DNA from 4 places in the Neisseria sp. HMSC065D04 genome. Region 2 is predicted to be linked to each of the others. Evidence: predicted binding sites of a transcription regulator. Region 2 holds the regulator's gene; each other region holds the start of a gene.

Region 1 (4,346 bases), on a different contig from region 2:
GTATTGGCGTTCACTGGCTGGCAGCTTTTCATCGGCGGCTTGTTTTTACTGCCGGTCACCCTGCTTGCCGAACCGCGGCTCGAATCTTTAAGCCCCGCCAATATCGGCGGCTATCTGTATTTGAGCCTGTTTGGTGCCGTGTTGGCTTATGTGTTGTTTTTCAGAGGAATTGCCAAACTTTCGCCTGCTGCGGTTTCGTCGCTGGGATTGCTCAGCCCTGTCTCGGCATTTATCTTGGGCTGGCTGTTTTTAGGGCAAGGGATGGACGCGAAGTCGCTGGCGGGATTTGCGTTGGTGTTGGTATCGATATTCGGGGTGCAGCGGGCAGTCATGAAAAAGGTCGTCTGAAAACAGCCTTGAGCCTTCAAGCTGCGTTTTCAGACGACCTTTTGCGCCGGTCGGTTTATTTCTTCAAGAATGCCCGTTTCAGAATAATCAGCCAATCTTTTTTATCCAAAACAGGACGTTGCGTAAATACATCGTATTTGCTGCCGTCCAGTTTCTGCAAAATCAGTTGTCCGCCGACAATAATCATCCGCAATTCAAATCCTAAGCGGCCTTTCAGCGTTTTACCCAAGGGCGAGCCGCCTTTGAGCATTTGGAACGCGCGGTTGCACTCATACGCCATCAGTCTTTGGAACGCAAAATCCGTTTTGCCTTCGGCAATTTGCGCTTCGCTGACGTTAAATTTTTGCAAGTCGTCCTGCGGGATATAAACACGGCCTTTCTGCCAATCGACGGCAACGTCCTGCCAAAAGTTGATGAGTTGCAACGCGGTACAGATGCCGTCGCTTTGGGCAATGCTGACTTCGTCGGTTTGTCCGTACAGATGCAGCATAATGCGCCCGACTGGATTGGCGGAACGGCGGCAGTAGTCAATCAGGTCGCCAAAATCCTGATAACGGGTTTTGACAACATCCTGACTGAATGCGGACAAAAGATCGTAAAACGGCTGCAGCGGCAGCTTGAAAGGCGCGATGGCTTCACGTTGCAAACGTTGCATTAGCGGGGTCAGCGGCGTTTCGCCACGCTGTATACGGTCGAGTTCGGATTTGAGTTCGTCCAAAGCGCGCAAGCGTTCATCGGCTTTTGCACTGCCTTCATCGGCGAGGTCGTCCGCAGTGCGCGCAAAAGCGTAAACGGCATGGGTAGGCTTGCGCAGGCGGCGCGGCATGACAAGCGAGCCGACGGGGAAGTTTTCGTAATGGTTGACGGACATAAATATTGGAAATTCGGTATTTGGGGTCGTCTGAAAGTATGAGCCGCGTTGCTCAAATGGCTTGCCGACGGCACGGAGTACTTCCAAACCTGTATTAACAACTCGGCAAGATTCTAACACAACGCATTATTTTATTAATGATTTAACTGTACACGCGCATAGAAATCCAAACTTGAAACCACAAAATTACCCTGTTTTCCCAATTCAGACGACCCTTTCCGCAAAACGGATTTTAGGTACGGCAAAAACTATAGTGGATTAACTTTAAATCAGTACGGCGTTGCCTCGCCTTGCCGTACTATTTGTACTGTATCTGCGGCTTCCGCCTTGTCCTGATTTAAATTTAATCCACTATATATTGAGATGACGAATCACAATACGGAAATAAGCTGTCCCATCCAAACTTAACCCGAAACCATGCCGTCCTCGTTCCTCAATATATCCGTAAACACTTGATTCGCTTATAATCCCCATACTTCCAAGTAAGCGGAGACTACGATGGACATGATGGCTTTCACGAATATTTTCTTAATCGTGCTATGTATTTTCACCATGCTGCTGGTGTGGTCGCGAAATTGGAAGTGCAAGCAGACGTATTTTGAAAAAATCAAAAGCAATCCGGACAATCTGAAATGGCTCGAACAAAATCTGACTGGAAAAGAAACAGCAGACCTCAAAAACATCAACGAGCATTTCGGGCTGCCTTTGCTGCAAGCGAAGCAATTACTTGAATACTACAAGCAGCAGTCGAAAAAATAATCTATCATAAAAAATAATCTATGGTTTAAAACAGGCGGGCTGAATTCAGTCCGCCTTTTTTACCCATTTAAAAAAAATCTTTTATTTCTGTATTGACAGAAATAAAAGACAAAAATAAAATACCCTCACTATGAAACTGAATCCGACCACTGAAAAATTTATCCTCCACTGGGGCGAAATGGGCACCAAATGGGGCGTCAACCGTACCGTTGCACAAATCCATGCCCTGCTCTACATCTTAGGCAGACCGATGAATGCCGAAGAAATTACCGAAACGCTCGGCGTAGCGCGCTCCAACGTCAGCAACAGCATCAAAGAGCTGCAAAACCTGAGGCTGGTGCATACCGTGCATATCTTGGGCGACAGGCGCGATCATTTTGAAACTTCAGACGACGTTTGGACTTTATTCCGCACCATCGCAGAAATGCGCATGCAGCGCGAAATTGAACCGACGCGGCAATTTTTGCAAAGCCTGATCGACAGCCCTGAATTTAGTCAGGAAAATGAAACCGCCAAACAGCGAATCCGGCAAACCTATGATTTCATCAATACGCTGACCATATGGGCAAATGAAATGTTGAAGCTTTCCACTTCAACCATGGTGAAAATTTTGAAAATAGGCGCCGGAATACAGAAATTTTTCCGATGATGCCGCCCCAATTGGTTTACAAGACACAACACCCGGTTTCTCTTACTCAATCATAGGTGTGTTATGGCACATTCAACAGATGATTATTTCGACTATCCGAGAGGCAGAGTCATCACCGTTTATGCTGCATCTACGCTATTTTTTGCGTTTAGTATCGGCTACTATGCTTTATTCTTTACCGTACCGGCCCTAATTTGCGGTTTGATCTTAAGCTTGACGTCTACATACAGGGACTTACGCGGCCTTATACGGGCAATCATAACCGGATCATTATGCGGTTGCCTATATCTTTTACTGTTTGGTGCAGATTTTGTCACCAGCCTCCTAGCAAGCGTGGTAATAGGCGGTACTTATTCTTTGATTGTTGGCGTTTTGAGCTTGCCCAATCCTCCGGGGGAGGATGATATTCAGGAACCTGCCTAATTTTTTTACCCTTATATTTCTCTTTTGACAGAAATTTTAGAAATTACAGGCTAAATATATAAATAAACCGAAATGAAATTAGGAAACCAATATGTCCGACAAAACTACACGCAATCTCCCTGCCTACCTGTCTTACTCGATGGGGCTGCTATGGCTGTGGAGCGGTACCCAACCTCTGTTTTTCATGCCCGAAATGTCATTGGATTTGCTGCATTCGGTCGGCATTCCCGATCCGTTGCTGTGGCCGACATTAATCGCCGCTTCACTGCTGGACATCGGTTTTGCCTTTTTATGCTTCAGCCGCTTTCGCGCCCGTTCCGAAATATGGCTGCTGCAATTGCTGACCGTCGCGGCATACAGCCTGATTATTGCTTTCAGGCTGCCCGAAATGTGGGCGCACCCTTTTGCGCCTTTGGTAAAAAACCTGCCGATTATGGCTACTTTACTTTTCCTGTATCAATCCGTAGGAGATAAAAAATGAATACCTATTTAATCGTTAAAACCCTGCACATCATCTCGGCTACCTTAATGGTCGGCACCGGTTTTGGTACGGCGTTTTACCTCTTTTGGGCAAACCGCAGCGGTTCGGTCGCCGCGCAGTCGGTCGTATCACATTGGGTCATCAAAGCAGATTGGTGGTTTACGACCCCCGCCGTCATTTTCCAACCCTTGTCCGGTTTATGGATGCTGTACGAACGCGGCTATACCGTTTCCACCATGCTGGAACAAAATTGGGTATGGATGACGCTCGGTTTATACATCCTTGCAGGCATTTGCTGGCTGCCCGTTGTCTGGCTGCAAATCCGCATGGCAAAGATTGCCGAACAAGCGCATAAAGAAAACGCAGATACCATTCCGGAACCCTATTGGCGTTATGCCAGACGCTGGGAATTGCTGGGCTATCCCGCCTTTTGCGCCACTATCGTGATTTACTTCCTGATGGTGATGAAACCGATTTAAAAATTTTCAGACGACCTCAGCAACACCATAAAGAAAAACCATGAACATCATCATTTTCGGAGGCAGCGGCTTCATCGGCAGCCGTACCGCCCAAATCTTAAAAGAACAAGGTCACCAAGTTTGCACGCCCGACCGCCGCGCCTTCGATTTTCTTCATCCCGATGAAACCGCTGCACGCCGTTTATTGGAAGGGCAAGACGTCCTCATCAACTGCATCGGCATCATGAGCCGTCATGCCGAAATACTCGAAACCGTACACCACCGCACGCCCAAACAGCTCGCCGCATGGACAAAAGCAGCGGGCATAAAACGCTGGGTGCAACTATCCGCACTGGG
Region 2 (4,346 bases):
AGATACAGGCACGGAGTTCATAACCAGCGTAAAAATCGCCACTTTCAACGGGTTGAAACCCAGGCTCATCAGAATCGGGGCGGCAATCGCAGCAGGCGTACCGAAGCCGGATGCACCCTCAATCATAAAGGCGAACGACCAGCCGATAATCATCAGCTGCGCCACAGGATTCGGGCTGATGGTCGCCAGCCATTTGCGGATAATGTCGATACAGCCGGTGGTTTCCATCATACGGTTGAACATGATCGCACCGAAAATCACGGTAATTGGCGTCAGTGTGGAAACCAGGCCGGACGCTGCGGTTGCGTTGAGCAGCATAGCGTCGTCTTTGAAATAAAACAGCTTGATGGCGTAAATCAGCGCGGCGGTAATCGGCAGCGCGATGTAGGAAGGCATACTGTTTTTCTTAACCATCAGCCAAATCAGCAGGATGATGGGAAAAATGCTGAGGAATAGTGCCATGGTGAATCCTTAAATCGGCGTTGTTTATCAATTTTTATCATGATGTCGGATGCGGGAGAGATACCGAACCTTAATCTGAGAGTAATTACCAAATAAATTGGTAATACCAATTCAAAAGAATGCCGCATACTTTACGTAATACGATGTAATCGGTCAAGTGATTTATACGCGAACCGCGCGTTGCAAAATAAGGTCTTCGGCTGAGGGGAAATTAGTTTTTTATTATCAGAATATTGCAAAACGGATAAACGGGAGAAGGAGAGAAATGTTGGAAATGCTGCAACAGGTAAATTCAAAAAAGGTCGTCTGAAAACAGCTTCCGCTTCGTCGGTATTTATGCCCTGATGGAATGTGCTGTATTTGTTTTCAGACGACCCCTGGGTAGCTTTATTGTAAAGGTTCGGCAAACCAGTCTTGCGTGGCGGTATCGGCATCGAAGACTTGCCCCATCAGCGGGGTCAGCGGATTTACGCCCAAACTGCGTGCCAGCGGGATGCTTTGCAGCAGGGGTTCGTTCCAAGCGTGCAGTGCCATGGCGTAGGCGCCCCAGTGGATGGGCATGAAGCGTTTGGGGGCAAGCTGCGCGGCATAGCGGGCGGTTTGCTCTGGGAAGAGGTGATTGTTGGGCCAATGTTCGCTGTATTGCCCGTTTTCGATGAACGCGATATCGAATCCGTTGAATTTTTCGGCGATTTTGTCGAAATGGCTGCCTTGTGCCGAGTCGCCGTGAAAATAGAATTTTTCGCTGCCGTGTTCGATGGCAAAGCTGGACCACAGGGCTTGGTTGTGGTCGGTCAGGGTTCGGGATGAATCGTGGCGGGCAGGTAGTGCGGTGTAGCGGATGCCGTTGCGTTCGGTACTTTGCCACCAATCGAGTTCGGTAATGCGCTCTTGCGGCACGCCCCATTTTTTCAGCAGTACGCCCATGCCGAGTGAGACGATGAAATGGCTGTTGCCTTTTGAATTGAGTGCCTGCACACTGTCTTTTTCGAGGTGATCGTAGTGGCTGTGTGAAATCAGGATGACATCGACGGGCGGCAGTTCGTCGATTTCTGCGGGCGCAGGCTGGAAGCGTTTCATGGTGATGGGGATGGGGGAGACAGAGTTGCCGAAAACGGGGTCGGTAATGACGGTTTGCCCGCCGATCCGCATCAATAGGGTGGAATGTCCGAACCAGACGAAACGGCTTTTCCCTTCGGGTGCGGCGAGGAAGGTTTGCCAATCGGGCTTGACGGTAGGCAGAGGTTTAGGCGGGCGCGTTGCCTGCGGGTCGGTCAGGATCTTCCAAAATGCGCCGGTCAGGCCGGTCGGTTTCTGCTGCGGTTCGGGGTTGAAGAAGGTTTGCGTTTTGGGGTCGTAATGGTCGCTTGCGGGGTAAACGGGATGTTGGTCGGGATAGAGCCAGTAGGCGAGCAGGGCGCAGACAGCGGTCAAGGCAATGAGTTTTTTCTTGTGTTTCATAATTGGTTTTTATGAAGAAGGTCGTCTGAAATTTTTTCAGACGACCTTGGGTTCTGTTTGAAAATAGTCTCGGTATCCATCAGATGGCGTGCGAACAGCCGGACACCATTTTTTTGAGGGCTTGCGAGTCGAGGATTTTGATGTGTTTGTGTTCGACCGAAATCAAGCCTTCGTGGTGGAACTTGGACAGTGTGCGGCTGACGGTTTCCAGTTTCAGCCCCAAATAGCTGCCGATTTCTTCGCGCGACATCCGCAGAATGAAATCGTTGGCGGCAAATCCGCGCGAGTAAAGGCGTTGGGACAGGTTAAGCAAAAACGCCGCCAGACGTTCTTCGGCGCGCATATTGCCCAAAAGTAGCATCACGCCTTGGTCGCGCACGATTTCGCGGCTCATCAATCTGAAAAAATGGCTTCTCAGGCTGGGGATGTTGTGTCCCAGCTCTTCGATGTGGGTGAAGGGCAGCTCACACACTTCGCTGTCTTCCAAAGCCACCGCGTCGCAGCTGTGGACATGGGAACAAATGCCGTCCATGCCGATGAGTTCGCCGGACATAAAAAAGCCGGTAACCTGATCGCGACCGTCCTGACTGGCAACCGTGGTTTTGAAAAAACCGGCACGGATGGCAAACAGCGACGCGAAAGGCTCACCGGTGCGGAACAGATATTCACCCTTCTTCAAGCGGCGGCTCTGTCGGATGACCGCGTCCAATTGGGCAAACTCATTGGGCAAAAGCCCGACAGGCAGGCAGAGTTCACGCAGCGAACAGGAAGAACACAGGGTTTTCATCTGATGCATAGCATTGTGTGTGGTCATAAAACACCCTTAAAATTAAGGTTTTTATCCTGTCATGATTATGTAAGTTATTGACACATATCAAGACAGGTTTATCATACTGTGGCATTCTACCAAACTATCCGAAAATTGCCTAACATCATTACTCTAATCACGCACACGCCATGAAAGTAATACCAATACAAAATAATCACAATAGAAACAATGACAAGCCTGAGTTCGACCGCGAACTCATTGCCAGCCTTCCTTCCAGCGGTCCGCGCTACACTTCCTACCCCACAGCCGACCGTTTTCATGACGGATTTCGCGAAGCCGAATATATCAATGCCTTGAATCAGCGCGGTATGGGGGCTTTGAACAAGCCCCTTTCGCTTTATATCCACATCCCCTTCTGCAACACCATTTGTTACTACTGCGGCTGCAATAAAATCATCACCAAAGACAAAAGCCGCGCCGATGCCTACATCGAATACCTTGAAAAAGAAATGGAGCTGCTCGCCCCGCATCTGGGCGGACGGCATCAGCTCGCGCAACTACACTTCGGCGGCGGTACGCCGACTTTCTTGAGCGACGACCAAATCGAACGCGTATTCCGCATGATACGCAAACATTTCCAACTTATCCCCGGCGGCGAATACTCCATCGAAATCGACCCGCGCAAAGTCAGCCGCGAAACCGTCCTCATGCTCGGCAAGCTCGGCTTCAACCGCATGAGCGTCGGCATTCAGGATTTTGATCCTAAAGTTCAGGAAGCGGTCAACCGCATCCAAAGCTACGACGAAACCAAAGAAGTCATCGATGCCGCCCGCGAAGCCGGGTTCAAATCCGTCAGCGTCGATTTGATTTACGGCCTGCCGCACCAAACCGCCGAAAGCATCAAAACCACCATCGACACTGTCTTGTCGCTCGATCCCGACCGCCTTGCCCTTTATCACTATGCCCATCTGCCGCATATCTTCAAGCCGCAACGCCGTATCGATACCGAAGCCGTTCCCGGCAGCGAAGAAAAACTCGATATGCTGCAATACTGCGTCCAAACCCTGACCGAACGCGGCTACGTCTTCATCGGTATGGACCACTTCGCCAAACCCGATGACGAACTTTCCATCGCCCTCAAAGAAGGCTTCCTCCAGCGCAACTTCCAAGGCTACTCGACCTACGCGGACTGCGATTTGGTTGCCATCGGCGTATCTTCCATCGGCAAAATCGGCAGCACCTACTCCCAAAACGAACGCAACATCGACGCCTACTATGCCGCGCTCGATTCAGGACACCTGCCCATCATGCGCGGCTACCAGCTCAATCAGGACGACCTTTTGCGCCGCAATATCATCCAAGATTTGATGTGCCGCTTCGCTTTGGATTATCGAATCTACGAAAGCGTGTTCGGTATCCCGTTCGACCGCTATTTCAAAGACGAACTTGCCGACTTGGAACAACTTGCCTCCCTCGGACTCGTCCGCCTGAAACCGCACGGACTGACCGTTACCCCCAAAGGCCGCTTCCTGATACGCAATATCGCCATGGTGTTTGACTACCACCTGCGCCACAGGGAAACTAAAGCCCAATATTCGCAAACAGTGTAAACAGGAACGGAAAAGGTCGTCTGAAAATTTTCAGACGACCTTTG
Region 3 (4,346 bases), on a different contig from region 2:
CTACAAGCAGGGTAAATACAATCAGGACGCCGACTTTTTCTTCAGCTAATTGTTGTAATTTCATTTTGGTAGCCTTTTCTTATGTTTTTAGTGGTGCTGGGTTTGAGACACCGCGGGAATCTCGGCATCAACCGCTTTGCCACTGATGGCCGTACGGTAAACGTTGTATGCCATGATACACATACCGCTCAGGTACAGCAGGCCGCCGGTGAAACGAATCATGTAGAAAGGCATGGTGCGTTTAACTGACTCTACAAACGAGTAGGTCAAAGTACCGTCCGCATTCAGAGAACCCCACATCATACCTTGCAATACCCCTGCAATCCACATGGAGGCGATATACAGAACCACACCGATGGTCGCAATCCAGAAATGCGCTTCCACCAATTTGGTGCTGTACATTTCATTTTTACCGAACAGGCGGGGAATCATGTAGTACACGGAACCAATGGTCACGAAGCCCACCCAGCCCAATGCGCCGGCATGAACGTGTGCAACGGTCCAGTCGGTGTAGTGGCTCAAAGCGTTGACGGATTTGATGGACATCATCGGACCTTCGAAGGTGGACATACCGTAGAAGGAGAGGGAAACGATCAAGAATTTCAAGATAGGGTCGGTACGCAGTTTGTCCCATGCGCCGGACAAGGTCATGATACCGTTGATCATACCGCCCCAAGAAGGTGCGAACAGAATCAGGGACAACACCATACCCAAGGACTGAGTCCAGTCAGGCAGCGCGGTATAGTGCAAGTGGTGGGAACCTGCCCACATGTAGGTGAAAATCAAAGCCCAGAAGTGGACGACGGACAGGCGGTAAGAGTAAACAGGACGACCTGCCTGTTTCGGCACGAAGTAGTACATCATGCCCAAGAAGCCTGCGGTCAGGAAGAAACCTACGGCATTGTGGCCATACCACCATTGAACCATAGCATCGATTGCGCCCGCATAAACCGGATAGGATTTCATGAAGCCCGCAGGAATGCTCAGGTTATTGACGATGTGCAACAGAGCAACGGCCAAAATGAAACCGCCGTAGAACCAGTTGGCAACGTAGATGTGTTTGATTTTACGTTTGGCAATCGTACCGAAGAATACGATGGCGTAAGCAATCCAAACCAAAGCGATCAGGATGTCGATAGGCCATTCCAATTCGGCATACTCTTTAGCTTGGGTATAACCCAAAGGCAGGCTGACGATTGCCGCAACGATAACTGCCTGCCAACCCCAGAAGGTAAATGCCGGCAGCCAACCGCCGAACAGGCGTGCATTACAGGTACGTTGAACAACGTAGTATGATGTACCCATCAGACCGCAACCGCCGAATGCAAAAATCACCGCATTGGTGTGCAACGGACGCAGGCGGCCGAAGTGGAACCAAGGGCCGACATCTGATAAATCAAGGGACGGGGCAAACAATTGGGCGGCAACGATAACACCGACCAACATGCCCACAATACCCCAAACTACGGTCATGATGGCGAACTGGCGCACCACTTTGTAGTTATAAGTTTGTGTGTCCATGAGAGTCTCCATGAATTATGGGAATAAAAATTTTTTATCTCACTTTGCCGTATGCGTTTTGAACAAACGCAATAAGGGCTAGGTTTAAATTTTTCTAAATTTAACATATAAGACAAGCCTAGCCAAGCGGAATTACATTTCACTCCATCTGGCGGCTTTATCGATTTTTTATATTTTTTACTTTATAATCATATTATTATTTAACAACCTCCCCTACAACGCCACTTTATTTTTTCAAGCCTCCCTTTTGAAGGGGACTTTATCGATATAAATCAAACCGCATAATTCGACCTTTTTATTCATAAAATTTAACAAATGCATTAATAGTCATGATTAATTACAAAATCACCCCCAACCCGCTCGCACACGAGTGGCACATCCGCCTAACCTTCCGACAAGAACATGATTTGGAAACAGAAATCAACCTGCCGAACTGGGTTCCCGGCAGCTATCTGATACGCGATTTTTCCCGCCACATCACCACCATCCGCGCTTTTTGCAACGGAGAATATGCCCATCTGACCCAAGTCAAAAAAAATCGGTGGCGCACTGCCCCGCAGTCCGGCGAGTGGGAAATTTACTACACCGTTTACGCCTACGATCTGTCCGTCCGCGGCTCGTTTCTGACTGCCGAACGCGGGTTCTTTGACGGCGCGTGTCTGTTTTTACAGGTAAACGGGCAAGAAAACAGCGCGCACCAAATCGAATTCCCCATCCTGCCGAAAACATGGCGGATTGCCACCACCCTGCCCCAAACCGGCATCCACAGCTTTCAGACGACCTCCTACCACGACTTAATCGACCACCCTGTCGAACTGGGCAACATTGAATTTCTCGATTTCGAAGCCGGCGGCATCCCTCACCGCATCGCCTTGAGCGGCCACTACCCCGATTTCGACCGCGACCGCCTCGTGTCAGACATCCGCACAATCTGCGAAACTGAACTGACCATGTTCCCCTCCCCTGCCCCGTTCGCCCATTACCTCTTCCTGCTTCACGTCGGCGACAACATCTACGGCGGGCTGGAACACATCAGCAGCACCGCCCTGCTCGCCGACCGCCACAGCCTGCCGCCGCACGGCATGACCGACGTCAACGATGCCTACACCCAACTGCTCGGACTGTTCTCACACGAATACTTCCACGCCTGGAACGTCAAATCCATCAAACCCGCCGCCTTCGCCCCCTACGACCTCGACCGCGAAAACTACACCGAACAGCTTTGGGCATTTGAAGGCATCACCTCCTACTACGACGACCTTTTCCTCGCCCGAGGCCGTACCATAGCACCCGAAGCCTACCTGCGCCTGCTCGCCCAAAGCATCACCCGCGTGCAGCAAACCAAAGGTCGTCTGAAACAAAGCCTTGCCGAATCCAGCTTCACCGCTTGGAACAAATTCTACAAACAAGACGAAAACAGCCCCAACGCCATCGTCAGCTACTACCAAAAAGGCGCACTCGCCGCCCTCTGCCTCGACCTCGCCATCCGCAGCAAAAGCAGCGGACGACACACCCTCGACAGCGTCATGCAGAAACACTACCTCGATTGGCTGGAGACCCGGCAAGGCATCCCAGAAAAACAATGGCAAGCCCGTTGCCAAGCGTTTACCGGTCTAGACCTCGAAGACTTTTTTCAGACGACCCTCTACTCCACCGCCGACCTGCCCCTTGCCGAACTCCTCGCCACCATAGGCATCGGACTGCAATGGCAGGCACAGCCGCGCAGCCACGGCGGTGCATTCCTGCCCGAACCGCCAACCGAAACGCCTGCCCCCGCGTCCGACTTCGGCACCAGGTTCAAACAAAACAGCGACCACGCCACCCTGACCCACGTCTTCAACGGCGGCAGCGCAGAAAACGCCGCCCTCTGCCCGCAGGACAAAATCATCGCCATCGACGGCTACGCCTGTACCGACCTTGCCGCACAGTGGGCGCAACTCCCCATCGGCGCCACCGCCCGCCTCCACTACTTCCGCACCGGCATCCTGTACGTTGCCGACATTACCGTCCAAGCCGCCGAAGCCGACACCGCCATCCTCTACATCACCGACCGCGAGTTATTTGAAAACTGGCTTTATAATGACCGAGCCTAATTTTCAGACGACCTCAAGTGCTGGATCGAGGTCGTCTGAAAAATCAACTCTGAAAGAAACAACCATGAAAAAAATCCTTGTCGGCATGACCGCCCTGTTACTCAGTTTGCACGCCGCAGCCGCTCCCAAATCAGATTCGGCAGATAAACTAGGAAAGGATATCGCCGTATTCTACAAAAATCCCTCTGCCGAACGCGCTGCTTCTTTGATGGACCAGCTTGTCAAAGCCGATATCATGCGCGAAACCACCCTTGTATGGGGGACGCAAGCGCTACAAAAATACCCCCAAGGCAGCACCATTTGGTGTGACAACATCCGAACCTACCAAGGCGACGCCCTAACCTTTGCCGCCTACACCCTCACCCTGACAGGCACGAATCAAGCCAAAACCTGCCTTAACAGCCTGACATTAGATACCGAGCTTAAAAACAACCTCAAAAAAAACAAAAGCTTCCATCCGCTTCAAGAACCCATCATTTCCCCTGCATCACTGGATTTTCATTGGGTAACTTATTTTGCCACCGGCAACCCGAAAGCAGTCGAGCGTATCGTCGACTACATCATCAAAGCCCAAACGGCTGCCGCCCAACGCCCCAACCATGTAGACCTCACACTTGCCTCTGCCATTTGGTCAACCCGATCCAATATGGAACAAGATACAGCGATTGACAGCATTGTCCGCCAATACATACAAAAACAGCCTGAAGCCAATAAAAAACGATTGGAACAAGC
Region 4 (4,346 bases), on a different contig from region 2:
AACTGAATTCCGACCAAGTGTATCTGATTATCGGCAAGGATTTCGTGTTGTCGTTCCAGCAAAAACCGCTGGGGCTGTTCAGCCAGCTGCGCCGCCAAATGAGCGAAAACCCGCGCGGCATCCTCGGCAAAAACACCGCCTTCCTCGCTTATTGCCTGCTCGACCGCATCGTGGACGACTATTTCATCGTTTTGGAAGAGTACAACAACCGCGTCGAAGCCATAGACAAATCCCTGTTTAAAGATGAAAACAGCGACATCCTCGGCAAAATCCACCGCCTCAAGCGCGATGCCGTCCGCCTTCGCCGCACGCTCTTGCCTTTACGCGACGTGTTCTATCAACTTGCCGTGCGCGTCGATTTCACCATTTTCAAAGGCGAGTCCACCGTCTATCTGCGCGACGTGTACGACCACAACATGCAGCTTCTCGAATCGCTCGACGCCTCGCGCGACATGGTGTTGAGCATGATGGACATCTACCTTTCCTTCCAGTCCAACCGCATGAACCAGCAGATGCGCGTCCTGACCGTCATCACCATCATCTTCATGCCGCTGACCGTCATCACCGGCATCTACGGCATGAACTTCGACAACATGCCCGAGCTGCATTGGCATTACGGCTATTTTATCGTTTTAGGTTTGATGCTGTGCATCATCGTCGGGCTGCTGATTTTCTTCTCGCGCAGAAAATGGTTATAAACCCATAAAAAAATCCAATTTCCGTATATTCATATATTAAATACAATCAGTAAGGTCGTCTGAAAACCATCCCAACCACTGAACGGCCGCCTGTTTAACACAAACATTCATTTTTAAAAGAGGAACACCATGGATCAAACCCGCCAACTCCCTGCACACGAACTCATCATGTCCGAACTGATGATGCCCGACACCGCCAATTTCAGCGGCAATGTCCACGGCGGCGAACTTTTGCGCCTGCTCGACCAAGTCGCTTATTCCTGCGCCAGCCGTTACAGCGGTAATTATTGCGTTACACTGTCTGTCGATAAGGTTTTGTTTAAAGAGCCGATACATGTCGGCGACTTGGTAACCTTCTACGCCAGCGTCAACTACACGGGCAGAACTTCCATGGAAATCGGCATCCGTGTCGAAGCGCAAAACATCCGCACCGGCGAAGTGCGCCATACCAACAGCTGCTACTTCACCATGGTCGCGGTCGAAGACGGCAAACCTGTTCCCGTCCCGCCGTTGGAAATTACCACCGAGCGCCAACGCTGCCGCTATGAAAAAGCCAAAAAACGCAAAGCCTTGAGCCTCCAGGCATCGGACGAGGCTTCTTGCGGATGCTGAAAACGGACGGATAAAACGGATTACAAGACAAAGGTCGTCTGAAAACCAAGTTTCAGGTTTTCAGACGACCTTTTTATTTGACGGATAAGGACATTATCGAAACTGCGTCTGTCGAAGCAGTTTCAGACGACCTTCTTCAGTAGGGCAGCCCCTTACGCTTCTTCCGCTTTGCTGCGGATAATCAGAAGCGGCAGGTGGCTTTGGCGCATAACGGTTTCGGCGAAGCTGCCCATCAGGAGGTGCATCAGGCCGGTGCGGCCGTGTGTGCCGAGTACCAGCAGGTCGGCGCCGTTTTCATCGGCGTAATCGACCAAATCCTGCGCCATTTCGCGCGCGCCTTTGTTGGCGACCAGCAGGTGTTTGACAATGTTTTCCACGCCGTTTTCGCGGGCGGTTTTTTCAGCGAAGTCCAAGACTTCGTTGCCTTGGGCGACGGCAGCAGCCTCGTAGCTTTCGTGTTGCAGGAATTCGGGGGCGAGCGCCATGTATTCGGCGGGGTTGGCGACGTGTACCAAAGTCAGGCGGGCGTTGTTGACGCTTGCCAACTCGGCGGCGTGTTTCAGGGCGTTGAGGGAAGTTTCGCTGCCGTCAACGGCTACAACCAGATGTTTGTACATAGTTCATTCTCCTTTTGCGCCGCAGGCGGCACTTTGTTTCATGCGGTTGGGAAGGGTCCGATATGAAACGATTATAGACTCTTTCGGGCTGCTGCAACAGCCCGTCTGCTTTCCAGTATAATATGTGTCGGACTCGTCTGCAGCGTTTTGCGTTGATTTTCATTCATTTATTGATATATCACAAGGTTGGGTATGAACGACACCGTTTTTCTTCCTTCGCGCCGTTTCGGCGGTATTGCCAGACTCTACGGAGATGAAGCACTGGCGCGGTTTTCGCGCGCGCACGTCTGCGTGGTCGGCGTGGGCGGGGTAGGCTCTTGGGCGGTGGAGGCTTTGGCGCGGACGGGCATCGGTCGTTTGACCTTGATTGATTTGGACAACGTCGCCGAGTCCAATGTCAACCGCCAGCTTCATGCGCTGACCGACGATTTCGGCAAGGCGAAGGTAACGGCGTTGCGCGAACGCATTGCTCAAATCAATCCGCAATGCGAAGTGGAGGAAATCGAGGATTTTGTGACGGAAGACAATCTGGAAACGCTTTTCAGACGACCTTTCGATTTTGTGATCGACGCGATAGACCAAGTGCGTGTCAAGGCGGCGATGGCAGCTTATTTTGTGCAACACAAACAGCCGTTTATCCTCAGCGGCGGCGCGGGCGGACAGAAAAATCCGGCATTGATTCAAACCGCCGATTTGAGCCGCGTTACCCACGACCCGCTGCTTGCCAACCTGCGCTACACCTTGCGCAAACGCTACGGCTTCAGCCGCGATACCAAAGAAAAAATGCGTGTGCCGTGCGTGTTCTCGACTGAGAACATTACGCCGCCGCAATCGGGCGAAGCGTGTTCGACCGATACCGCGCCGCAAGGGCTGTCCTGCGCGGGCTATGGCGCGAGTATGCTGGTGACGGCTTCTTTTGGGCTGTATTGCGCACAGGCGGCGGTGGAACATATTGCAGGACGGAAATGAGATGAATCGATTTTTTAAAGCCTATTTTATCGCCAGCTTGATTTATGCGGTTGTCTTCGGTTTGCTGATGTACGGTGACGGTTTGCTGTTTTCAGGATCCGAATGTTTTGATATTGCACCTGAAAATGAACAGCGTCTACAGTATTGTTCACGAGCTGCTGAAATGTCGGCTTTTGAGAAAGTGTCTTTGAAGGTTTTCTTCTTTCCGTTTTTATCTGTAATGTTATTGTCCCTACTCAATGCCGGCATTATGAAGTGGACCAAACGCTGTACAACTTCGATGACTCTTGCTTTGCCTATTGTCGAATGGTTGATTGTTTGGTTCGTTTTTTTACTGTGGGAATGGAGTAGTCTGGATAGTTGGATGTCAATAGGAGGACTTCTTTTTTTGGGATTGCCTGTTTATGGCATGGCAGCAGTTCAAGCCCTGAGTGTGTTGCGCTCTTCTGCAAATGCCAATCAGAAAATTTGATGTGGGTTTAAGCCTTTTGAAATTTATTTTTTCAGACGACCTTTTTTTGCCTATGAACCGATTTTTCAAAGCCTATTTTATCGCCAGCCTGATTTATGCGGTGTGGTTCGGCGTGTTGATGTATGCCGTCGATCCGATGTTTGGCGCAATGGGATGCGACATGCAGTCGGGCGATTATTTGTGTTTTCAGGACGGCTCTCCGCGGCCGTTTACCAATTTCCTTTATCCTTTCCTGTCCGTTCCGATATTCAGCCTTTTGCACGCTGCCATCATGAAGTGGCGCAAACGCTGCTCGGTCGGGATGATTTGGTTTTTGGTCGGCTGCGAATGGCTGCTATTGTCGGTTTGGATAATCGCGATGCTGGCACGCGATGGCTTTGTGTTTTCCCGCGATGCCGTTACGGTGCTGACAGGCTCGTTTTTCGCCGTTTTGCCGCTGCTGGGCATGGCGTTGGCGCAAACGCTAGCCATTGCCATCGCTTCTTTGAAAAGCCAACGCAAAAAAGGCTGATTTTTGTTTTGCCGCACTCGTTTTGGCGAAACACGCTGCGTTTTCAGACGACCCCGTTATTGATTAACCACCCATCGAACCTAATAAGAAAAAGCTCCTCTAAACATGCCTTCAGAACACCTTATTCCTTCCGCTGCGGCAACGTCGTCTGAACACACTGTCGCGTGGGTATTCGGTCAACCCGTAACCGATTTGCCGCAGGATTTGTTTATTCCGCCCGATGCTTTGAAGGTTGTCTTAAGCAGCTTCCAAGGGCCGTTGGATTTGCTGCTTTACCTGATCCGCAAACAAAATATCGACGTTCTCGATATTCCGATGGTGAAGATTACCGAGCAATATCTGCACTATATCGCCCAAATGGAAGCGTATCAGTTTGATTTGGCGGCGGAATATCTCTTGATGGCGGCGATGCTGATTGAAATCAAATCGCGCCTGCTGCTGCCGCGTCCCGAAGAGGTCGAGGATGA

The links. The regulator FNR, encoded in region 2, switches genes on or off when oxygen is low (the NO sensors DNR and NnrR bind a similar motif). The targets are predictions, from matches to a motif close to TTGATNNNNATCAA.
Region 1: a site for FNR is predicted at 2,071-2,084, ahead of HMPREF3050_RS02585 (GbsR/MarR family transcriptional regulator). Genes of this name have one in related genera too.
Region 3: a site for FNR is predicted at 1,784-1,797, ahead of ccoN (cytochrome-c oxidase, cbb3-type subunit I). Genes of this name have one in related genera too.
Region 4: a site for FNR is predicted at 2,098-2,111, ahead of HMPREF3050_RS00750 (universal stress protein). Genes of this name have one in related genera too.

The regions. Positions count from the first base shown of each region.
Region 1 covers NZ_KV821488.1:29,485-33,830, reverse strand. The annotation lists gene HMPREF3050_RS02600 (EamA family transporter) at 1-348, shown strand, start outside; gene hpnC (squalene synthase HpnC) at 404-1,219, opposite strand; gene HMPREF3050_RS02590 (hypothetical protein) at 1,718-1,978, shown strand; gene HMPREF3050_RS02585 (GbsR/MarR family transcriptional regulator) at 2,109-2,627, shown strand; gene HMPREF3050_RS02580 (DoxX-like family protein) at 3,142-3,531, shown strand; gene HMPREF3050_RS02575 (DUF2269 family protein) at 3,528-4,010, shown strand; gene HMPREF3050_RS02570 (NAD-dependent epimerase/dehydratase family protein) at 4,051-4,346, shown strand, end outside.
Region 2 covers NZ_KV821543.1:25,047-29,392, forward strand. The annotation lists gene HMPREF3050_RS10530 (L-lactate permease) at 1-462, opposite strand, end outside; gene HMPREF3050_RS10535 (MBL fold metallo-hydrolase) at 850-1,923, opposite strand; gene fnr (fumarate/nitrate reduction transcriptional regulator Fnr) at 2,003-2,737, opposite strand; gene hemN (oxygen-independent coproporphyrinogen III oxidase) at 2,881-4,302, shown strand.
Region 3 covers NZ_KV821518.1:6,359-10,704, reverse strand. The annotation lists gene ccoO (cytochrome-c oxidase, cbb3-type subunit II) at 1-64, opposite strand, end outside; gene ccoN (cytochrome-c oxidase, cbb3-type subunit I) at 88-1,521, opposite strand; gene HMPREF3050_RS06770 (M61 family metallopeptidase) at 1,851-3,614, shown strand; gene HMPREF3050_RS06765 (hypothetical protein) at 3,679-4,346, shown strand, end outside.
Region 4 covers NZ_KV821462.1:63,901-68,246, reverse strand. The annotation lists gene corA (magnesium/cobalt transporter CorA) at 1-698, shown strand, start outside; gene HMPREF3050_RS00755 (acyl-CoA thioesterase) at 828-1,310, shown strand; gene HMPREF3050_RS00750 (universal stress protein) at 1,463-1,927, opposite strand; gene HMPREF3050_RS00745 (tRNA threonylcarbamoyladenosine dehydratase) at 2,120-2,896, shown strand; gene HMPREF3050_RS00740 (hypothetical protein) at 2,898-3,368, shown strand; gene HMPREF3050_RS00735 (hypothetical protein) at 3,421-3,879, shown strand; gene HMPREF3050_RS00730 (segregation and condensation protein A) at 3,985-4,346, shown strand, end outside.